DNA from 4 places in the Martinezella jaguaris genome. Region 1 is predicted to be linked to each of the others. Evidence: predicted binding sites of a transcription regulator. Region 1 holds the regulator's gene; each other region holds the start of a gene.
What was found. The regulator PhoB, encoded in region 1, activates phosphate uptake and scavenging genes when phosphate is short. The targets are predictions, from matches to a motif close to TGTCATNNANCTGTCAT.
Positions count from the first base shown of each region.

Region 1 (4,576 bases):
ATGATCGGCCAGGACGTCTCGGTCTATTATGGCGACAAGCGCGCCCTGTTCGACGTGAACCTGAACATCCGCGTCAATACGGTCACGGCGCTGATCGGTCCTTCCGGCTGCGGCAAATCCACCTTCCTGCGTTGCCTCAATCGCATGAACGATACGATCGACACCTGCCGCATCACCGGCAAGATCACGCTCGATGATCAGGATGTCTATGACAGCGCCATCGATGTTGTAGAGCTGCGCGCCCGTGTCGGCATGGTGTTCCAAAAGCCAAATCCGTTCCCGAAGTCGATCTACGAGAATGTAGCCTATGGGCCCCGTATCCACGGGCTTCACCGTTCCAAAGCCGATCTGGATCACATCGTCGAAACCAGCCTGCAGAAGGCTGGCCTTTGGGGAGAAGTGAAGGATCGGCTGTATGATGCCGGCACCAGCCTGTCCGGCGGCCAGCAGCAGCGTCTCTGCATTGCCCGCGCCGTCGCCGTCAGTCCGGAGGTCATCCTCATGGATGAGCCGTGCTCGGCACTCGATCCGATCGCCACCGCCAAAGTCGAGGAACTCATACATGAGCTGCGGGAAAACTTCACGATCGTCATCGTGACGCATTCCATGCAGCAAGCAGCCCGCGTTTCACAACGCACCGCGATGTTTCACCTCGGCCATCTGGTCGAGGAGAACGACACCGATAAGATGTTCACCAATCCCGATGATTTCCGCACGCAGGATTACATCATGGGCCGCTTTGGCTGATGATGCTCCCCGCGCGGTTCCCTTCACATCGTTCACCTTGAGGATAGCAAAATGGTCTCTACACACATTCTCTCTGCCTATGACGAAGACCTAAAATTCCTGACACGCCGCATTTCCGAAATGGGCGGCCTGGCGGAGCAGATGGTCAGCGACAGCGTCCGCGCACTGGTAAACGGCGATGCCAGCCTTGCGCAGAAGGTCATCTCCGATGACGTCATTCTGGACCACGCCGAGCGTGAGGTCGGCGACAAGGCGATCGTCACCATCGCTCGCCGCCAGCCGATGGCTGCCGACCTGCGTGAAATCATGGGTTCCATCCGCATCGCCTCCGACCTGGAGCGCGTCGGCGATCTCGGCAAGAACACCGCCAAGCGCGTCATCGCCGTGCAGGGCACCGGCGTTCCGCGTCGTCTCGCCCGCGGCATCGAACATCTCTCCGAACTGGCGCTCGTCCAGCTCAAGGAAGTACTCGATGTCTATACGACCCGTTCGCCTGACAAGGCCGTATCGATCCGCGAACGCGACGAGGAAATCGACGCCATGTACACCTCGCTCTTCCGCGAGATGCTGACCTACATGATGGAAGATCCGCGCAACATCACCACCTGCACGCATCTTCTCTTCTGCGCCAAGAACATCGAGCGCATCGGCGACCATGCCACCAACATCGCCGAGACGATCTATTACATGGCGACCGGTGCTCAGCCCGAAGGCGAGCGCCCGAAAGACGATACTGCCAATACCGTCGGTGCAGTGACGGAATAACGTAGAAGCCAAGAGAGGGAGACCAGAGGCGCATGGTTCCGAGAGTAGCTGTTGTAGAAGACGAGGAAGCGCTAAGCGTTCTGCTGCGCTATAACCTCGAGGCCGAAGGCTTCGAGGTCGACACTATCCTGAGAGGCGATGAAGCCGAGCTGCGCCTCCAGGAGCGCATCCCCGATCTTCTGATCCTCGACTGGATGCTCCCCGGCGTGTCCGGCATCGAACTCTGCCGCCGGCTGCGCATGCGGCCGGAGACGGAGCGCCTGCCGATCATCATGCTCACGGCCCGCGGCGAGGAAAGCGAGCGCGTGCGCGGCCTTTCCACCGGCGCGGACGACTATGTCGTCAAGCCGTTCTCGACGCCGGAGCTGATGGCTCGCGTCAAGGCGATGCTGCGCAGAGCCCGCCCGGAGGTTCTCTCCACGGTGTTGCGCTGTGGCGATATCGAGCTGGACCGCGAGACCCATCGCGTTCACCGCAAGAGCCGCGAAGTGCGGTTGGGGCCGACGGAATTCCGCCTGCTGGAATTCCTGATGTCCTCGCCGGGCCGCGTATTCTCGCGTTCGCAGTTGCTCGACGGTGTATGGGGACACGATATCTATGTCGACGAACGCACTGTCGATGTGCATGTCGGTCGCCTGCGCAAGGCCCTGAATTTCTCCAATATGCAGGACGTCATTCGCACCGTTCGCGGCGCGGGTTATTCCATGGAGGCCTGATCGGATCATCCGACTGGTTTTTTGCAGAGCGGCGGAAACAGAAAACGGGCCTTTCGGCCCGTTTCTTTCATTTGGCTGATGTGGTTCAGTGTGCCGCTCGGCGCCGATCATGGACCGGCTGATAAGCCAGGCGCTGATGGTAGGTGCAGTAGGGCGAAGAGTCCGGGCTGTCGTTGCCGCAGAAGTGAAAATCGTCCTTCAGCGGGTCGCCGACTGGCCACTTGCAGGTGCGTTCGGTGAGTTCCGTCAGGCCGAGACGGCGCGAGATCGGAACCACCACATTGGCGGCCGGACGATATTCGATCTCGTGGACGGTATCGATCTCGACCTCTTCCTTGAGCATTGTCGCACCCTGCTGGCGGGTAACCGTGCGGGTTGCAACGCGCGAGGCGTAATTCGGCGCGCGTGGTGCCGAGGTATTGCGTTTTGGCGCTCGAGCCGTCGTTGCCGCTCCGCCGGCCTTGGCCCGGCCCGGCAGGCTCAAGCGATGCACTTTGCCGATGACGGCATTACGACTGACACCACCGAGCTGTGCCGCGATCTGGCTGGCGCTCAAACCTTCGGACCACAGCTTCTTCAGCTTCTCGACGCGTTCGTCTGTCCAATTCATGCCCTGTCTCCGCTGTCGCGTTTCTGATGGCAGAATCCCTCACCATTGCCTCGCATTGGGTCGAGGCGTGAAACGCTTTAAAATTGTGGTGACTAGTTCCGCCGCATGCAGTCTAGTAATTGGTTTTTAACCTAGTGTGAGGCTGACTCCGTGACAAGAGTCGCGGGAATCTTGGAGAATCGATTTCGAGGTTTTCCCCAACTTGCTATAGGTGAGTGGCATTTATGCAATATAAGTTGTCAAAGACGAGCCGTCCCTCCAGAGGCGCTCTGCCGCACCTGCTAAATCGCCAGTTTTGTTGACATCGCGGTGCAAAACATCAATAGTGCCTCAGGCCGCCGCAAGGCGGCATTTTGATTTTTCTGGGCCCGTTTCACTCGAAGGAAACGATTGGCCCTAAAGGTTGTGATCGAGGAGATATGGGCCATGGCTGAAACCGCGCCGCTTTATGACACCTATGTGCGTGCTCCGCTGCGGTTCGAGCGAGGCGAAGGCGTATGGCTGATCACAGAAACCGGCGAACGCTATCTCGATTTCGCCGCCGGCGTCGCGGTGAATGCGCTCGGCCATGCGCATCCCCATCTGGTTGCAGAGCTGAAGTCGCAGGCCGACAAGGTCTGGCACCTGTCCAACCTCTATGAGGTGCCGGGCCAGGAGAAGCTGTCGAAGCGCCTGACGGAAGCCACCTTCGCCGACAAGGTGTTCTTCACCAATTCGGGCGCCGAGGCGCTGGAATGCGCCATCAAGACGGCACGGCGCTACCAGTTCGCCAAGGGTCATCCCGAGAGATACCATATCATCACCTTCGAAGGCGCTTTCCACGGCCGCACGATCGCGACGATCGCCGCCGGCGGTCAGGAGAAATATCTCGAAGGTTTCGGCCCGAAGGCGCCTGGATTCGACCAGGTACCCTTCGGCGATCTCGACGCGGTGCGTGCCGCCGTTACCAATGAGACGGCCGCCATTCTGATCGAACCTGTTCAGGGCGAGGGTGGTATCCGCCCGGCGACGAATGAGTTCTTGCGCGGGCTGCGTCAGATCTGCGACGAGCATGGTCTGCTTCTGGTCCTCGACGAAGTTCAGACCGGCGTCGGCCGCACCGGCAAGCTTTTCGCCCACGAATGGGCGGGCATTACCCCTGATATCATGGCCGTTGCCAAGGGTATCGGCGGCGGCTTTCCGCTCGGCGCCTGCCTTGCGACTGCTGAGGCCGCATCAGGCATGAAAGCCGGCACGCATGGCTCGACCTATGGCGGCAACCCGCTCGCCATGGCCGTCGGCAATGCCGTGCTGGATGTCGTGCTGGCCGATGGCTTCCTGCAGCATGTGCGCGACGTCGCATTGGTCTTCCGCCAGGGCCTCGCCTCGCTCAAGGATCGTTTTCCGGATATCATCGAGGATATCCGCGGCGAGGGGCTGTTGCTCGGCATTAAGGCTGCCATTCCGCAGGCAGAGCTGTTGCAGGCGATCCGCGCCGAGCATCTGCTGGGCGTGCCGGCCGGCGACAACGTCATCCGCCTGCTGCCGCCGCTGGTGGTGACGGCCGAGGAAGCGCGCGAAGGCATTGCTCGTATCGAACGTGCTGCAGAATCGCTGCGCGCCGCCCGCGTCAAGAAGTCGGCTTGAGTTCAACGCCTGCTGATCGGGGCGTTTTTGCCCCAACAGCGGGCGTTATCTTTTTTGGGAGTACAGGTAGGACATGGCTTCACCGAAACACTTTCTCGATCTCTCCGCCGTC
Region 1 is NZ_CP032694.1:743,450-748,025, forward strand. Features, by position in the region: gene pstB (phosphate ABC transporter ATP-binding protein PstB) at 1-747, shown strand, start outside; gene phoU (phosphate signaling complex protein PhoU) at 799-1,512, shown strand; gene phoB (phosphate regulon transcriptional regulator PhoB) at 1,545-2,228, shown strand; gene CCGE525_RS03685 (GcrA family cell cycle regulator) at 2,314-2,838, opposite strand; gene CCGE525_RS03690 (aspartate aminotransferase family protein) at 3,265-4,464, shown strand; gene argF (ornithine carbamoyltransferase) at 4,538-4,576, shown strand, end outside.

Region 2 (4,576 bases), 330 kb from region 1:
TGAGACGACGAACCATTGCGTTGCCTGCGGATCCCATTCCTGGCCGGCGTTCGGTGCGACTGCGGTCAGGACGTAGACGCCGGGCTTGCGCTTCGGCAACGCCTCGTCGACCGGGAAGCTGGTGACGACATCCTTGTTGAGGTCCTGCTGGATATCGATCGAGCCCTGCCAGACCAGCTCGCCGCTGCTATTCTGTATGGTCTCGGCGCTGTAGTTGTCCATCTGCGTCAGGAACTGCGAATTGCTGAGCAGTTGGGCTATGTTGCGGTCGCCGATGCGGTAGAGCTTCAGGTTTGCAGTGGTGGCGTTGACCGAAACCAAAGGGATGCCGCGACGCGCCGTCGACGGCAGCACGAAATTGTCGCCGGTGAAGCGGATCGAGGCGGTGCGGTCCTTGACGTAGACCTCGATGTCCACCTGGGTGGCTAGATCCTCATCGACGGAGGAGGGCAGGCCGCGCCGCAGCGAAATCTTGTAGTGCTGGCCGAAGTCGAGGCCTTCGACGCAGATCTGGTTGTCCTTGGCATCGACGCCCTTCGGGGCGGCGCCATTGACGGTGACGAAGGGCGTGTAGTCGACGCCGCTCTTCACCAGTTTTTCGGAGAATTGCAGACAGGCGCGGGGCGAGGCGTTGTCGTTGTCGAGCGTGTTGCCGGTGACGCGGAAGCCCTGGCGGGCTCTCAGATCGTCATAGGCGGCCTGGATCGTCGGGGAGCCGACCAGAGCAAGGCTCGCCTTATAGGCGCTGAGCGACTGGCGATAGTTCTGCGCGTTTTGCAGCGCGGTAGCGAGCACGGCGAGCGCGTCGGCGCGGCTCCGCGTCGTGCGGGAAAGCTGATAGCCGTTGAGAGCGGCGTAAGCCGCCTGCGTGGCGACGGTCGTGTCGTTCGTTATCGTGTTGGCGGCACGCGCCATCTCGACCCAGAGATCGCCGTTGTCGGGCGCAAGCGACAGCGCGCCCTGAAAGGCGTTCAGCGCGTTGTTGACATTGCCTGAGGTCAGCTCGATGCGGCCGAGCGCCGTCAGGCTTTCGACGCCCTGTCCCTTCAACTCATTGGCGAGCGTGAGCCTGCTCTTCGCATCGCGTGCGCTCTGTACGAAATTGTCGGAAAGGAAGGGGAGGGCCGGTGCGGCGCCGATATCCGGCTCGCTGACGGCAGCGGTTTCGACGATCTTGCCGGCGACGGCTCCGGGGAAGCTGTTGAGCTGGTTGAAATCCGACTTCAGGAAGCACCATTTCACCTTGGGATTATAGGTGAAGGCCTTGCAGGACTTGTCGCCTATGCAGGAGGTCGAGCATTGATCCAGCGTAACGTTCTGCTCGGTACGCAGATCGAAGCCGAAGTAATCGCCATCCTGCGTGGTGACCACCTGCCGCCTGGCATCGGCGGCGCCCGCAGGCGTCAAGGCGGCGAAAGTGGCGAGAAAAAAGGCTGAAAATCCGATGAACGCGCGCTTAGACATAAGTCCCCCCAACGCTGCCCGTTTCGATGGCCGCACTCTTCAAACTTCGGGCTAATTTGTCAACCGAACGTCGAGACGTGGTCGCACGGATTACGACTATGCCGATCTGTTAGCGGGACGTCCCGGATCAGAACTCGCTGATTTCGCCCACACTTTCGCGGCTTTCAGCCGTATGCTCGATGGCGATGTCGGAGGCATCCAGGCTGCGTTATCTGGTCGCATGCCTTTTATCACCCCGACTGCCGCTTTTTCTCCCTTTGATCCGCCCGCGACGTGACGTCTTTTTGTAGGTTTCAAAGCATTTTAGCGGAGGCTGCCTCAGCTCGCGCCCGTCACCGTCCTGACATCAAACAGACATCTTCGAAGGTCCGTGCCATTATATCGCTTCTGGGGCGGGATTCGTAATACAAATGTCACGTTGAAAAGTATAATTGCTCTCAGCGACGTGTAATTTTCTCATTTCGAGAACTACGGCGCCACTATCGGTAGAATTACAAAAATATATATCCATACCATCAAGAAAATAGGTTCGCTTTTAAGCGTACCTTCTTGATGAATGGTGCGGGAAAATTGGAGACAGCATGCTGAAACTCAGCGCTGTAACGAAGATGTTTGGCTTGTCGACTGCGGTCAATTCTATTGATCTTGAGATCGGTAAAGGACAAATCGTCGGCGTTATTGGGCGATCCGGAGCCGGCAAGTCGACTTTGCTCAGGATCATCAACCGCCTGATCGATCCGAGCGAAGGCGCGATCGAGTTCGACGGCAAGACTGTCAGCGATCTCAAGGGACGCGAGCTCCGCCTCTGGCGCGCCCGTTGCGCGATGATCTTCCAGCAGTTCAATCTGGTGAACCGGCTCGATGTGTTGACCAACGTTCTGGTTGGCCGGGTCGCCACCAACGGCACATTGCCGATCCTTTTCAAACAGTTCTCCGCGGCGGAGCGGACCATGGCGGCGAAGGCGCTTGATCGCCTCAATCTGTTGCCACAGGCGTTGCAGCGCGCCGACACGCTTTCCGGCGGCCAGCAGCAGCGCGTGGCGATTGCGCGGGCGCTGGTGCAAATGCCTGACATCGTTCTTGCCGACGAGCCGATCGCGTCGCTCGATCCGCATAATGCCCGCCTCGTCATGGAGGCGCTGAAGGCGATCAACCGAGAAGACGGCATCACCGTCATCTGCAATCTGCATACGCTCGATGCGGCGCGCAGCTATTGCGACCGCATCATCGGCCTTGCCAAGGGCAGCATCGTTTTCGACGGCGGACCCGAAGGTCTGACGAGCGACGTGCTGCAACGGATCTACGGCGAGGATGGCGCTGCTCCCATCGATGAAAGCCTGACCGCCGGCCAGTTCGGACGCCCTGCTATCGGCGCTGGTGCCGGAATCGCTTCCGAGACCAATCCGGTCTGGGCCTGACCTTCCCCTTTTCCCACTCGGCGGGCGCTGCTGGCCGTCTTTCATCCCATGGAGTATTGACTGATGACCAACAATGTCACCCGCCGCACCGCTCTTTCCGGCCTTATCGTCGGCGGCCTGCTTCTTGCCGCTGTCCCTGCCAAGGCCGACTGGCGCGATCAGTACAAGGAATTGAATTTCGGCATTTCGAGCTCGGAGAATGAGCGCGACGCTGTCGCTCGTTACGACAAATTCTCCGCCTACATGACCAAGAAGCTCGGCGTTCCCGTCCACATTCTCTGGGGCACCGACTACGCCGCCGTCATCGAGGCGCTGCACTCCAACAAGATCCAGTTCGCAACCATCGGTGCCGCCAACTACGCCCTCGGCCGCAAGGTGATGGACGATAAGATCACGGCTGTCGCCACTAACGAAGACAACTACGGCTCGACCGGCTATCACTCGGTCATCGTCGTCAAGACCGACAGCCCATACCAGAAGATCGACGATCTCAAAGGCAAGGTGCTGGCTTGGGCCGATCCGAACTCGACCTCCGGCTATGCGGTGCCGCTCTATTTCATGAAGAAGGACGGCATCGATCCTTCGAAATTCTTCTCCAAGACGCCTTTCTCGGGTAGCCACGAGCTCGGAGTTGTCGGCGTCGTCAACGGCACCTTCGATGCTGCGGCCGACGACTGGACCAATCCGCAGAAGAGCAATGCATTGCGCATGGAGGGCAAGGGCATGGTGCCGAAGGGCTCGACCCGCGTCATCTGGACCTCGAACCTGATCCCGAACGGTCCCTATGTCATGCGCACCGACCTGCCGCAGGATCTGCAGGACGCCTATCGAAATGCCATTCTGTCCTATCCCAAGGAGGATCCAGCCGATTTCCAAAAGCAGACGGACGGAACGTCGAAGGACCTCGTGCCGGTCAAGGACTCCGATTACGACGACATCATCGGCATCACCCAGGCGAACGACGCCGACCGCCGCAAGCATTGAGGAGGAGGGGGGCTCGTCGGCCACCAGCCCTCGTGCTTCGAGGCTCCGGCCCTTCAGGCCTGCGCACCTCAGCATGAGGGCTGGTCTTCTGAGCCCGTTCCGAAGACTCGTTTCACCTGATGGTGAGGGTTGGCCTCGGGCGTCCGGATGCGAGTTTGATCCACCTCATGGTGAGGTGCCCTGTCATCGAAGCGACAGCGTAGATGGCAGGGCCTCGAACCAAGAGGTGGCCGCCGATCGGCCGCATCCGCAGATAGCAGAGAAAGTTTTTCGCATGAGCAAACGTCCATGTCTCCAATGATCGACGTCGGCCATACCGCCAGGATCGAAGCGTTCCACCGCTCCTTTGCGGTCGAGCGCCGCAAGCTGTGGCTCCAGACTGCGATCTATGGCGTATTGCTCGTCGCGGCGGTGATCTTCTCCGCCATGTTCAGCGGCTTCAGCTTCCGTGAACTCGCAAGCGGCCTGCCTGATGCCTGGCGTTACATATCCTCCACCTTTCCAGAGCTGCATTATGCCACGCTCGGCCATGATCTCGGCGAATGGTATTGGAACCTGCCGCGTTGGCTGGAACTGCTTGCCGAAACAGCGCTGATGAGCTTCGTCGGCACCATGGCCGGCAGTATTGCCGCGCTGCTTCTCTGCTTTTCCGCCTCGCGCAATCTTATGCGCAACAATACGCTCTATTTCCTGTCGCGCCGTTTTCTCGA
Region 2 is NZ_CP032694.1:410,807-415,382, forward strand. Features, by position in the region: gene CCGE525_RS01965 (alpha-2-macroglobulin family protein) at 1-1,464, opposite strand, end outside; gene phnC (phosphonate ABC transporter ATP-binding protein) at 2,046-2,882, shown strand; gene phnD (phosphonate ABC transporter substrate-binding protein) at 2,946-3,866, shown strand; gene phnE (phosphonate ABC transporter, permease protein PhnE) at 4,155-4,576, shown strand, end outside.
Region 2: the regulator PhoB is predicted to act here: its motif matches at 1,865-1,881, upstream of phnC (phosphonate ABC transporter ATP-binding protein).

Region 3 (4,576 bases), 470 kb from region 1:
GACGCCGTAGACGATCACGCCGATGAAGATCATCAGCGCGCCGAAACGTTGGCGGAATGATCGGTGCAGGATTTCCGGGTAGCGGGCTTCGATATCTTGCATGCGGCTGGCGTCGATGACGGACATGGCCCACCTCAATGTTGCAGAAGGAAGGCATGTTCGCCGACGAGACGGCGACGGAGCCATGCGGAAAATTGGTCGACGGCGATGATCGTCACGAAAAGCAGCAGCACGAGAGCCACTGTCTTGGCGCCGAAGCCGCGCGAGATCGAAAGCTTCAGCTCCTCACCGATACCGCCGCCGCCGACAGCGCCGATGATGGTCGAGGCGCGGACATTGATTTCCAGGCGCAGCAACGCATAGGACATGAAGTTCGGCAGCACTTGCGGCAGAGCGGCGAAGCGAACGCGCTCCGTCCAGCTTGCGCCGACTGCCTTCATGCCTTCGTCGGGTTTCATGTCGATATTCTCGACCACTTCGTAGAAGAGCTTGCCGAGCGCACCGATCGTGTGCAGGCCGACGGCGATAATGGCGGCGATCGGGCCGATCGACAGAATCGCCGAAAACAAGCCGGCAATGACGATCTCCGGGAAGGCGCGCAACAGTTCCATGAAGCGTTTCGTCACAAGACGCACCGGATGCGACGGCGACATGTTGCGCGCGGCAAAGAAGCTGAGGGGCAGGGCGACGACGAAGCCAATGATGGTGGAAACCAGCGCCACATTGATCGTGATGATCATCAGCTCGAAATATTCGGGAATATAGAAATCGCCCCAGACATAGACGCGGCCTTTCGGAAAATTGAATTCCTCGCCGCCGACGCCGTTTGCGCCGTTGGGGCTCGGCAGGTCGAAGAGCGCGCGATAGACGTCGGCCCAATCCTTAGGGATGAGCCAGCTCAGGAAATCGAAAAGATGCGGCAGGCGGTCGAAGAAATGGCCGGCATTGCTCTCGTCGGCAAAGCGGACGGAGCTGACGAAGGCGATGATCAATATCAGCAGGCCGATGCCGGTATAGAGGCGGCGGCGCGCCACCATCCTGCTCCAGGCGTCACCGATATCCTTCGCGCTCTGAGGGGCGCTTTGCATCTGCGGCTGAGTATCGGCAATCGTCATGAATGTCCTGCCCTTGTGATAGCAAAAGGGCGGCCGTCGCCGGCCGCCCTGCAGTCTGGATAGGGATCAGCCGCCGATGGCAGCCCTACGAACGTCGATAACGGCGTTGTAGAAGTCCGGGGTAACCTTGACGTAGCCCTTGAAGTCGCCGCCTTCGATTGCCGAGAAGCACTTGGCGTCGGTGGTCGGGAGCTTCAGGAAGAAGTCGGTCAGCTTGGCCTGCCATTCGGTGCCGAGAGCGTTGCGAACGACGAGCGGGCCGTTCGGGATCAGCGGCGAACGCCATACTTCGACGAGCTTGTTCGGGTCAACGGCGCCCTTATCGACTTCCTTGCGGAAGGTACCGGAGGTGAAGCCGTCCTTGAAATCGCCGAGGCCCGAAGAGTCGTCAACGGCAACGTCGACCTTACCGTCATAGGCGGCAAGCAGGTTGTTCTCGTGACCGCCGTTGAACTGGGTCGAAGCGAAGAACTTGTCGTTCGGCATGCCGGTGGTCTTCGGAATCTGCGTCAGCGGAACGAGGTAGCCAGACGTGGAGTCCGGATCGGCGTAGCCGAGTTTCTTGCCCTTGGCGTCGGTAATCGTCTTGATGCCGGAAGACTTGAGAGCGAGGCCGATCGAGTAGTAGCCGGTCGAACCATCGGTCTGCTGCGTCGTCAGGATCGGGGTAACGGCCTTCGGGTCCTTGATGACGGTGCCTGCGTAGCCGGAAGCGCCGAGTTCGGCGAAGTCGAGCGTGCCGCCGAGGAGGCCCTGGATAACGCCGTCATAGTCGGCAGCCGGGAACAGCGAAACCTTTTCGAAACCGAAGGTTTCCTTCAGGTGGTCGGCGAGGCAAGCGTAGTTGCGCAGGCGGTCAGCTTCGTTTTCGCCACCGAGAATACCAACGCGGAATTCCTTGATGTCCTGAGCGGCAGCGCCGCCAGCGAGCGCGAGAAGCGCCGTGGCTGCAAGAAGGGTCTTCTTCAACATGGGTTCGTCTCCTGATTAACCGGTGTCCCCGGATGTCTTCGGTCTAAAAGAAATACGCCCTTGACGCGGGCCTTCGATCGCGGCCGGACTCCCTCAGAGTCCGGCCAGTGCCAGCGGTTGCGGGCCGGCAGATGCGTTTGCCGCGGCTTGCGCGGACGGATCGGAAAGATTGATGGCGGTCGACGTCATCGTCTCGTCGACACCGGCACCGTCCTTGTCGGTGCCGTAGATTTCCTTGACGGCCTCGGCCGTCAGTTCCGCCGGCTTGCCGTCGAAGACGACGCGGCCGGCCGCCATGCCAATGATACGTTCGCAATAGTTGCGCGCCGTATCCAGCGTGTGCAGGTTGGTGATGACGGTGATGCCCTCGCGCTCATTGATGTCGCGCAGCGCATCCATCACGATCTTTGCGTTCAGCGGATCGAGCGAGGCGATCGGTTCGTCGGCGAGCATCATCTTCGGCTGCTGCATCAGGGCCCGGGCGATGGCAACGCGCTGCTGCTGGCCGCCCGACAGCGTGCCGGCCATCTGCAATGCGGTCTGCTCGATGCCGAGGCGTTCGAGCGCGGCGATGGCTTCGATGCGCTCCTCACGGCTGAAGATGGAAAGCAGGCTCAGCGTGGTCGAGCGTTGGTTCAAGCGGCCGAGCATGACGTTGGTGAGCACGTCGAGGCGCGGAACCAGATTGAACTGCTGAAAGATCATGGCGCAATCGCGCTGCCAATTGCGCAGTGCCCGGCCGCGCAGTTTGGAAACTTCGGTGCCGGCAAAATGGATCGAGCCTGAGCTCGGATCCGCGAGACGGTTGATCATGCGCAGCAGCGTGGACTTGCCGGCGCCCGAGCGGCCGATGACGCCGACCATCTGTCCCTGCGGAATGTCCAGCGTCACGGAATCGACAGCGAGCTTGTTTCCGAAACGGCGCGAGACATTCTTCAGCTCGAACATGAGGCCTTCCCTTTCACGGCTGGCTGGATCCGCTGCAAACGTTGACATCGGCGCTGCGGAACCACTTGGACAGGCGCATGATCCTTCGCTTCGAAGAGGCCTTCGAGGCGGTCATGCGCTGAGCATAGGCAACGCATTAGTCCCCGTTCATGAAGCTCCGATGTCAGATTTATGTAACTGCTGTTACAATCCACCGCGTTTAGCGCTTGTCGTAACGGCAACGCAAAAGCCCGAAAATCGTGGAGGATTTTCGGGCTTCAAGGCAGATTTGAGCGGTGATTGCGCTTGGTTCGCGCAGAGGCGTCAGGCACCGTAGCGGATGAGAAATTCCTCCGCGGAAAGAGCGCGGAAATCGGCGAGCGCAGTGCGCAGGGCGGCATGATCCCAATCCCACCAGGCAAGCTTGTCCATGCGCTCGCCGACAGCTTCGGTGAAGCGCTGGCGGATGAGCTTAGCCGGCACGCCGCCGACGATCGTATAGGGGGCGACATCCTTGGAGACGACCGCGCCGGCGCCAATGACTGCGCCGTTGCCGACGGTGACGCCCGGCAGGATGGTGGCGCCGTGGCCGATCCAGACGTCGTTGCCAATGGTGACACGGTGGTCACGCCGCCAAGTGAAGAAATCCGCCTCCATATCGGCATCCGGCCAATAGTCGGCGGCGCGATAGGTGAAGTGATGCAGCGTCGCGCGCCAGGTCGGATGGTTGGTGGCGTTGATGCGTACGGCCGCGGCAATGTTGACGAACTTGCCGATCGTCGCGCACCAGACGGCGCCGTCCTGCATGATATAGGAATAGTCGCCGATCTCGGCTTCATCGATGCGGCAGCGGTCGGAGACTTCCGTATAGCGGCCGAGCGTCGAGCTCTTGACGGTCGCGGTCGGGCTGATGAAGGGCGTTTCGCCCAATTGACGGCTCATGCGGCGGACTTTCTGGGTGAGAATTGCGAGACATCGAGAATGCGGCTGCCGACAGCCTCACGCACTTCCTCGTCATGGAAGATGCCGAGCAGGGCGACGCCAGCCTTTTTCTTCCCTTCGATCATGTCGACCACGACGGCGCGGTTCTTGGCATCGAGAGAAGCGGTCGGCTCGTCGAGCAGCAAAATGGCGTGATCGGTGATGAAGCCGCGGGCGATATTGACGCGCTGCTGCTCACCGCCAGAGAAGGTGGCGGGCGGCAATTGCCAAAGTTCTTCCGGCAGGTTGAGCTGCGTCAGCAAGCCGGCCGCCTTTGCGCGGGCGGTATCGGCGCTTTCGCCGCGCGCCAAGAGCGGTTCGGCAACGACATCGATGGCCGCAACGCGCGGCACGGTGCGCAGAAACTGGCTGACATAGCCCATGGTATGGCGGCGAACTTCCAGTACGGTGCGCGGATCGGCGGCGGCGAGATCGACGATCCTGTCCTTGTGCATCACCAGGATCTGGCCGCTATCTACGGCATAATTGCCGTAGATCATCTTCAGAAGCGAGCTTTTGCCGATGCCGGAAGGGCCCCCGAGAACGACGCATTCGCCCGATGCGACCGAGAAGGAGACATC
Region 3 is NZ_CP032694.1:273,181-277,756, forward strand. Features, by position in the region: gene phnE (phosphonate ABC transporter, permease protein PhnE) at 1-126, opposite strand, end outside; gene phnE (phosphonate ABC transporter, permease protein PhnE) at 135-1,115, opposite strand; gene phnD (phosphonate ABC transporter substrate-binding protein) at 1,182-2,087, opposite strand; gene phnC (phosphonate ABC transporter ATP-binding protein) at 2,181-3,035, opposite strand; gene CCGE525_RS01285 (DapH/DapD/GlmU-related protein) at 3,339-3,956, opposite strand; gene phnL (phosphonate C-P lyase system protein PhnL) at 3,953-4,576, opposite strand, start outside.
Region 3: the regulator PhoB is predicted to act here: its motif matches at 3,185-3,201, upstream of phnC (phosphonate ABC transporter ATP-binding protein).

Region 4 (4,576 bases), 1.3 Mb from region 1:
GGCAGCGCGTGGCGGTCGTATTATCTTCATCACGGACGAGGCAGGGGCCACCGCCTCGACCTTGCCGACCATGGCGACGATCACGCTGCCTGTTGTCGATGAAATCATCGCGCCGATGATCTTCTCTCTGCCGATCCAACTGCTCGCCTACCACACCGCTGTCTTCATGGGCACGGATGTGGATCAGCCGCGCAATCTCGCCAAGTCGGTGACCGTGGAATAGGCCGAATTCCCCCGCTTTTTTCCTAGGATAACGTCGTCGTGAACCGGGCTCTGATCCGGGCCGTTGGCGTGACTGCCGGGTTGTGCGACGCGCCGATTTCTGGCACGTTTCACATGGGAGTTGGTGGGGAGAATTTGCCGGTTAGCGGTGGCGACGGAACGGAGTTTCGAACGGCGAATGACCGAAACACTCATCAAAATGTCTGTGGCAACGCGGATTAGAAACAATTTCCTGGCGGGCCTGATTATATGCGCGCCGATCGCTATTACGCTCTGGCTCACCTGGTCGGTGGTCCACTGGGCAGATAGCTGGGTCCGGCCCTACATTCCGGCGCGCTACGATCCCGAGAGTTATCTGAATTTCGCCGTTCCGGGCACTGGTCTGGTGATCGCGATGATCTTCATCACGATCGTTGGTTTCCTCGCCAAAAACCTGATCGGCCAGAGCATCGTCCGCTTCGGCGAATCGATCGTGCACCGCGTGCCGCTGGTGCGGACCATCTACAAAAGCGTGAAGCAGATTTTCGAAACCGTGCTGAAGGAGCAGGGCACATCTTTCAAGAAGGTTGGGCTGATCGAATATCCGAGCCCCGGCCTTTGGTCGATGGTATTCATCTCGACCGATGCCAAGGGTGAAATCGCCTCGAAGTTCAATGCCATGGGGCATGATATGGTGGCCGTTTTCCTGCCGCCGACGCCTGTCCCAACAGCCGGCTTCCTGGTTTTCGTGCCGCGCGAAAAAATCACGATTCTGGATATGAGCCCGGAAGACGGCGCTAAGCTGCTGATCTCAGGCGGCCTGGTCTCGCCGGAATATCGGGAAAAGCTGATCGGCAAGGAGCTGCCGCCGCCAGCGCCTCTCCCCGTAAAAACGTTGACCTAGTCACCTGGAACAGAAGTTCATTACATTGTACGCTTGGCCTCTTCATGGGAGGTTGAGCAATGGCAAATGCGACTGGCCGACCGACGGCACCCCTGATTTTGAGCGAGGCGGAGCGGGAATATCTAGAGCGACAGGTTCGTAAACATCGCGTTGCTCGTTCCATGTCTGAGCGGTGCCGGATCATTCTTCGCTGCGCCGACGGGATTGCGAGCAAGACCGTTGCGAGCGAACTTGGCGTACATGAACATACGGTTGGCAAATGGCGACGGCGCTTTCTTAAAGATCGGCTCGATGGCCTGCTCGACGAAGTTCGCCCTGGCCGGCCCCGAACGATCGACGATGATCAGATTGCTGCTGTGATCGAGCGCACGCTGCGTTCTACGCCAAGCGATGCGACCCACTGGTCGATCCGCTCGATGGCAGGAGTCGCCGGCTTTTCGCACACGACGATCCGCCGGATATGGAACGCCTTCGGCCTGCAGCCGCATCGCACTGAGACGTTCAAGCTGTCCAGCGATCCCCTGTTCGTCGATAAGGTCCGCGACATCGTCGGTCTTTATCTGTCGCCTCCCAATCGGGCGCTGGTTCTCAGTGTGGACGAGAAGAGCCAAATCCAGGCACTCGATCGCGAGCAGCCAGTCCTGCCGATGATGCCTGGCGTGCCTGAACGGCGTACCCATTCTTATGTTCGCCACGGCACAACGACGTTGTTTGCAGCTCTGGATGTCGCCTCCGGCTTTGTCATCGGCAAATGCTACAAGCGGCATCGGGCCACCGAGTTCCTCGACTTCCTGAAGCAGATCGATGCGAATGTGCCGCCCGATTTGGACGTGCATATCGTGATGGACAACTATGCAACGCACAAAACTGCATCGATCAAGAACTGGCTGCTGCGGCGGCCACGCTACCACGTGCACTTCACCCCAACCTCGGCTTCATGGATCAACCAAGTCGAACGCTGGTTTGCGGAATTAACCCGCAAGCAATTACGTCGTGGCGTCCATACTTCGACAGCTCAACTCGAAGCCGACATCAAAAGCTTCATCGAGCGCCACAACGAAAATCCCAAGCCGTATCGGTGGACCAAATCGGCAGACGACATTCTCGCCGCCGTCAAACGCTTCTGTCAGAAGGTCGACAACAGCTTATGACACGAATTTCCGATTCAGCTGACTAGAGCCGCCGCTCTTTTTCCGATCTCCTGTGTATCGCTCACGCGTTCTGGGCGAGTTGTCATGTCCCTATCATGTTGCCGTCTTAGACCGTCTGCCGGAAGGACAGTCGGGCGCATCCTACTGCATATCTGCAATCGACAGATGCAGATAATGGTCGTTCGAAGCCGGCCAGCGGCCGGCCTTGGGGTGAATGCCGTTCCAACAAAAAGAGCTTTTCCATCAGGAAGGATATTGCCGTGAGAAACTTGCGTTCAATGACTTTGCCGCTGCTGTCTGCAGCGCTCGCCACGTTCGTTTTCGCTGCCCCGGTTGCAGCCCTCGCAGATAATTCCGTCACCGTCAGTGGAGTCACGCTGGTCAACAAGGGTCGCGTTGCCATTGGCCGCATTCCTGCCAATCAGCGCGACAAGTTCGGCGAGACCTTCGGTTCCGGTTCGGGCATGTCGATCGACACCAAGAGCTGGGTGCGCAATGCCGATGGTTCCTACAAGGGTTCGCTGTGGCTGCTGCCTGATCGCGGCTATAACGCTGTCGGCACCACCGATTACCGTCCGCGTCTCAACACCGTCGACATCCAGTTGACGCCGGTTGCCCCTGGCGCAATGCCGCCGGCCGGCAAGGAACAGTCGGGCGTCGATGCGAAGCTTGCTGACGCCATGCTGCTGACCGATAACAAGGGCGCCGACACGACCGGCCTCGATCCCGCTAATGGCACTCGCGCTCCGGCCGACGGCATGCCGCTGCTGCCGCAAGCACCGAACGGCAAGATCTCGCTCGACGATGAAGCCATCGTCCGTCTGCCCGACGGCACAATGTTCATCAGCGACGAATACGGCCCCTACATCTACCGCTTCTCGGCCGATGGACACATGATGTCGGCCACGCAGCCGCCGGAAGCCCTGCTGCCGATGCGTCAGGGTAAAGTGAACTTCGCTTCGAACAATCCCGGTCCCGGCGAAACAGCTCCCGATCCGAAGGATCCGAGCAGCGGCCGCCAGAACAACCAAGGTCTCGAGGGCATGTCTATAACTCCGGACGGCAAGTTCCTGATCGCCGTACTGCAGTCCGCGGCCCGTCAGGACGGCGGTGATTCCGGCTCGACCCGACAGAACACCCGCGCGATGGTCTATGATGCCGCCGATCTGGCGCATTTGAAGCTGGTGCATGAATATGTCGTGCCGCTGCCGGTCTTCAAGGACGACAAGGGTAAGACGATCGTCGCCGCCCAAAGCGAAATCGTGGCACTGTCGCCGACGAGCTTCCTGATGCTCGCTCGCGACAGCGGTAATGGCTATGGCCAGAAGGGCGAGAAGTCGCTCTATCGCGATATCGATGTCGTCGACGTCTCTGCTGCCACCGATATCCATGGCACCGCATTCGATGCCGACAAGCCGGTTGCGCCGAAGGGCGTTGTTGACCCGTCCGTGAAACCAGCGACCTTGACCCGCTTCATCGACATCAACGACAGCGCCGACCTCGCCCGCTTCGGTCTCCATAACGGCGCGCCGAACGATCGCAACAACCTCTCGGAAAAGTGGGAAGCCATGTCGCTCGCCAGCGTCCAGGATCCCAAGCTGCCAGACGATTATTTCCTGTTCGTCGCCAACGACAACGATTTCCTGACCCAGGACGGTTTCCAGGTTGGCGCCGCCTATAAGGGTGACGGCGGCGCCGATGTCGATACCATGTTCCAGGTATTCCAGGTCACGATCCCCGGCCTTTCGGTCAAGTAACGGGCCCCTGACATGGATGGACGCGATTGCCGCGTCCATCCACCTATCCCGCTCTCAGGAACCGGATCGCCTCATCGCGGCGGAAAAGATAGAGCAGAGTACGCACCGCCATGCCGCGTTCCCCCGTCAACTCCGGATCGCGTTCAATCAGATAGGCGGCATCCTTGCGGGCGATTTCCAGGAGATCGGCATGGGCTTCGAGGCTGGCGATGCGGAAGCCCGGCGTTCCGGACTGGCGCGTGCCGAGCAACTCGCCTTCGCCGCGCAGCTTCAGATCTTCCTCGGCAATGCGGAAACCGTCCTCGGTGTCACGCATGATCGACAGGCGCGCATGACCGGTTTCACCCAACGGACCCTTATAGAGCAGGATGCAGGTGGATGCCTCGTCGCCACGTCCGACACGCCCACGCAACTGATGCAACTGCGCCAGACCGAAACGTTCGGCATGCTCGATCACCATGATTGTAGCGTCCGGCACATCGACCCCGACTTCGACGACAGTCGTAGCGACCAGCAGACGGATATCGCCGTTCTTGAAGGCCATCATCACAGCGTCCTTCTCC
Region 4 is NZ_CP032694.1:2,058,664-2,063,239, forward strand. Features, by position in the region: gene glmS (glutamine--fructose-6-phosphate transaminase (isomerizing)) at 1-223, shown strand, start outside; gene CCGE525_RS10130 (DUF502 domain-containing protein) at 401-1,105, shown strand; gene CCGE525_RS10135 (IS630 family transposase) at 1,165-2,256, shown strand; gene CCGE525_RS10140 (esterase-like activity of phytase family protein) at 2,535-4,013, shown strand; gene recG (ATP-dependent DNA helicase RecG) at 4,057-4,576, opposite strand, start outside.
Region 4: the regulator PhoB is predicted to act here: its motif matches at 2,337-2,353, upstream of CCGE525_RS10140 (esterase-like activity of phytase family protein).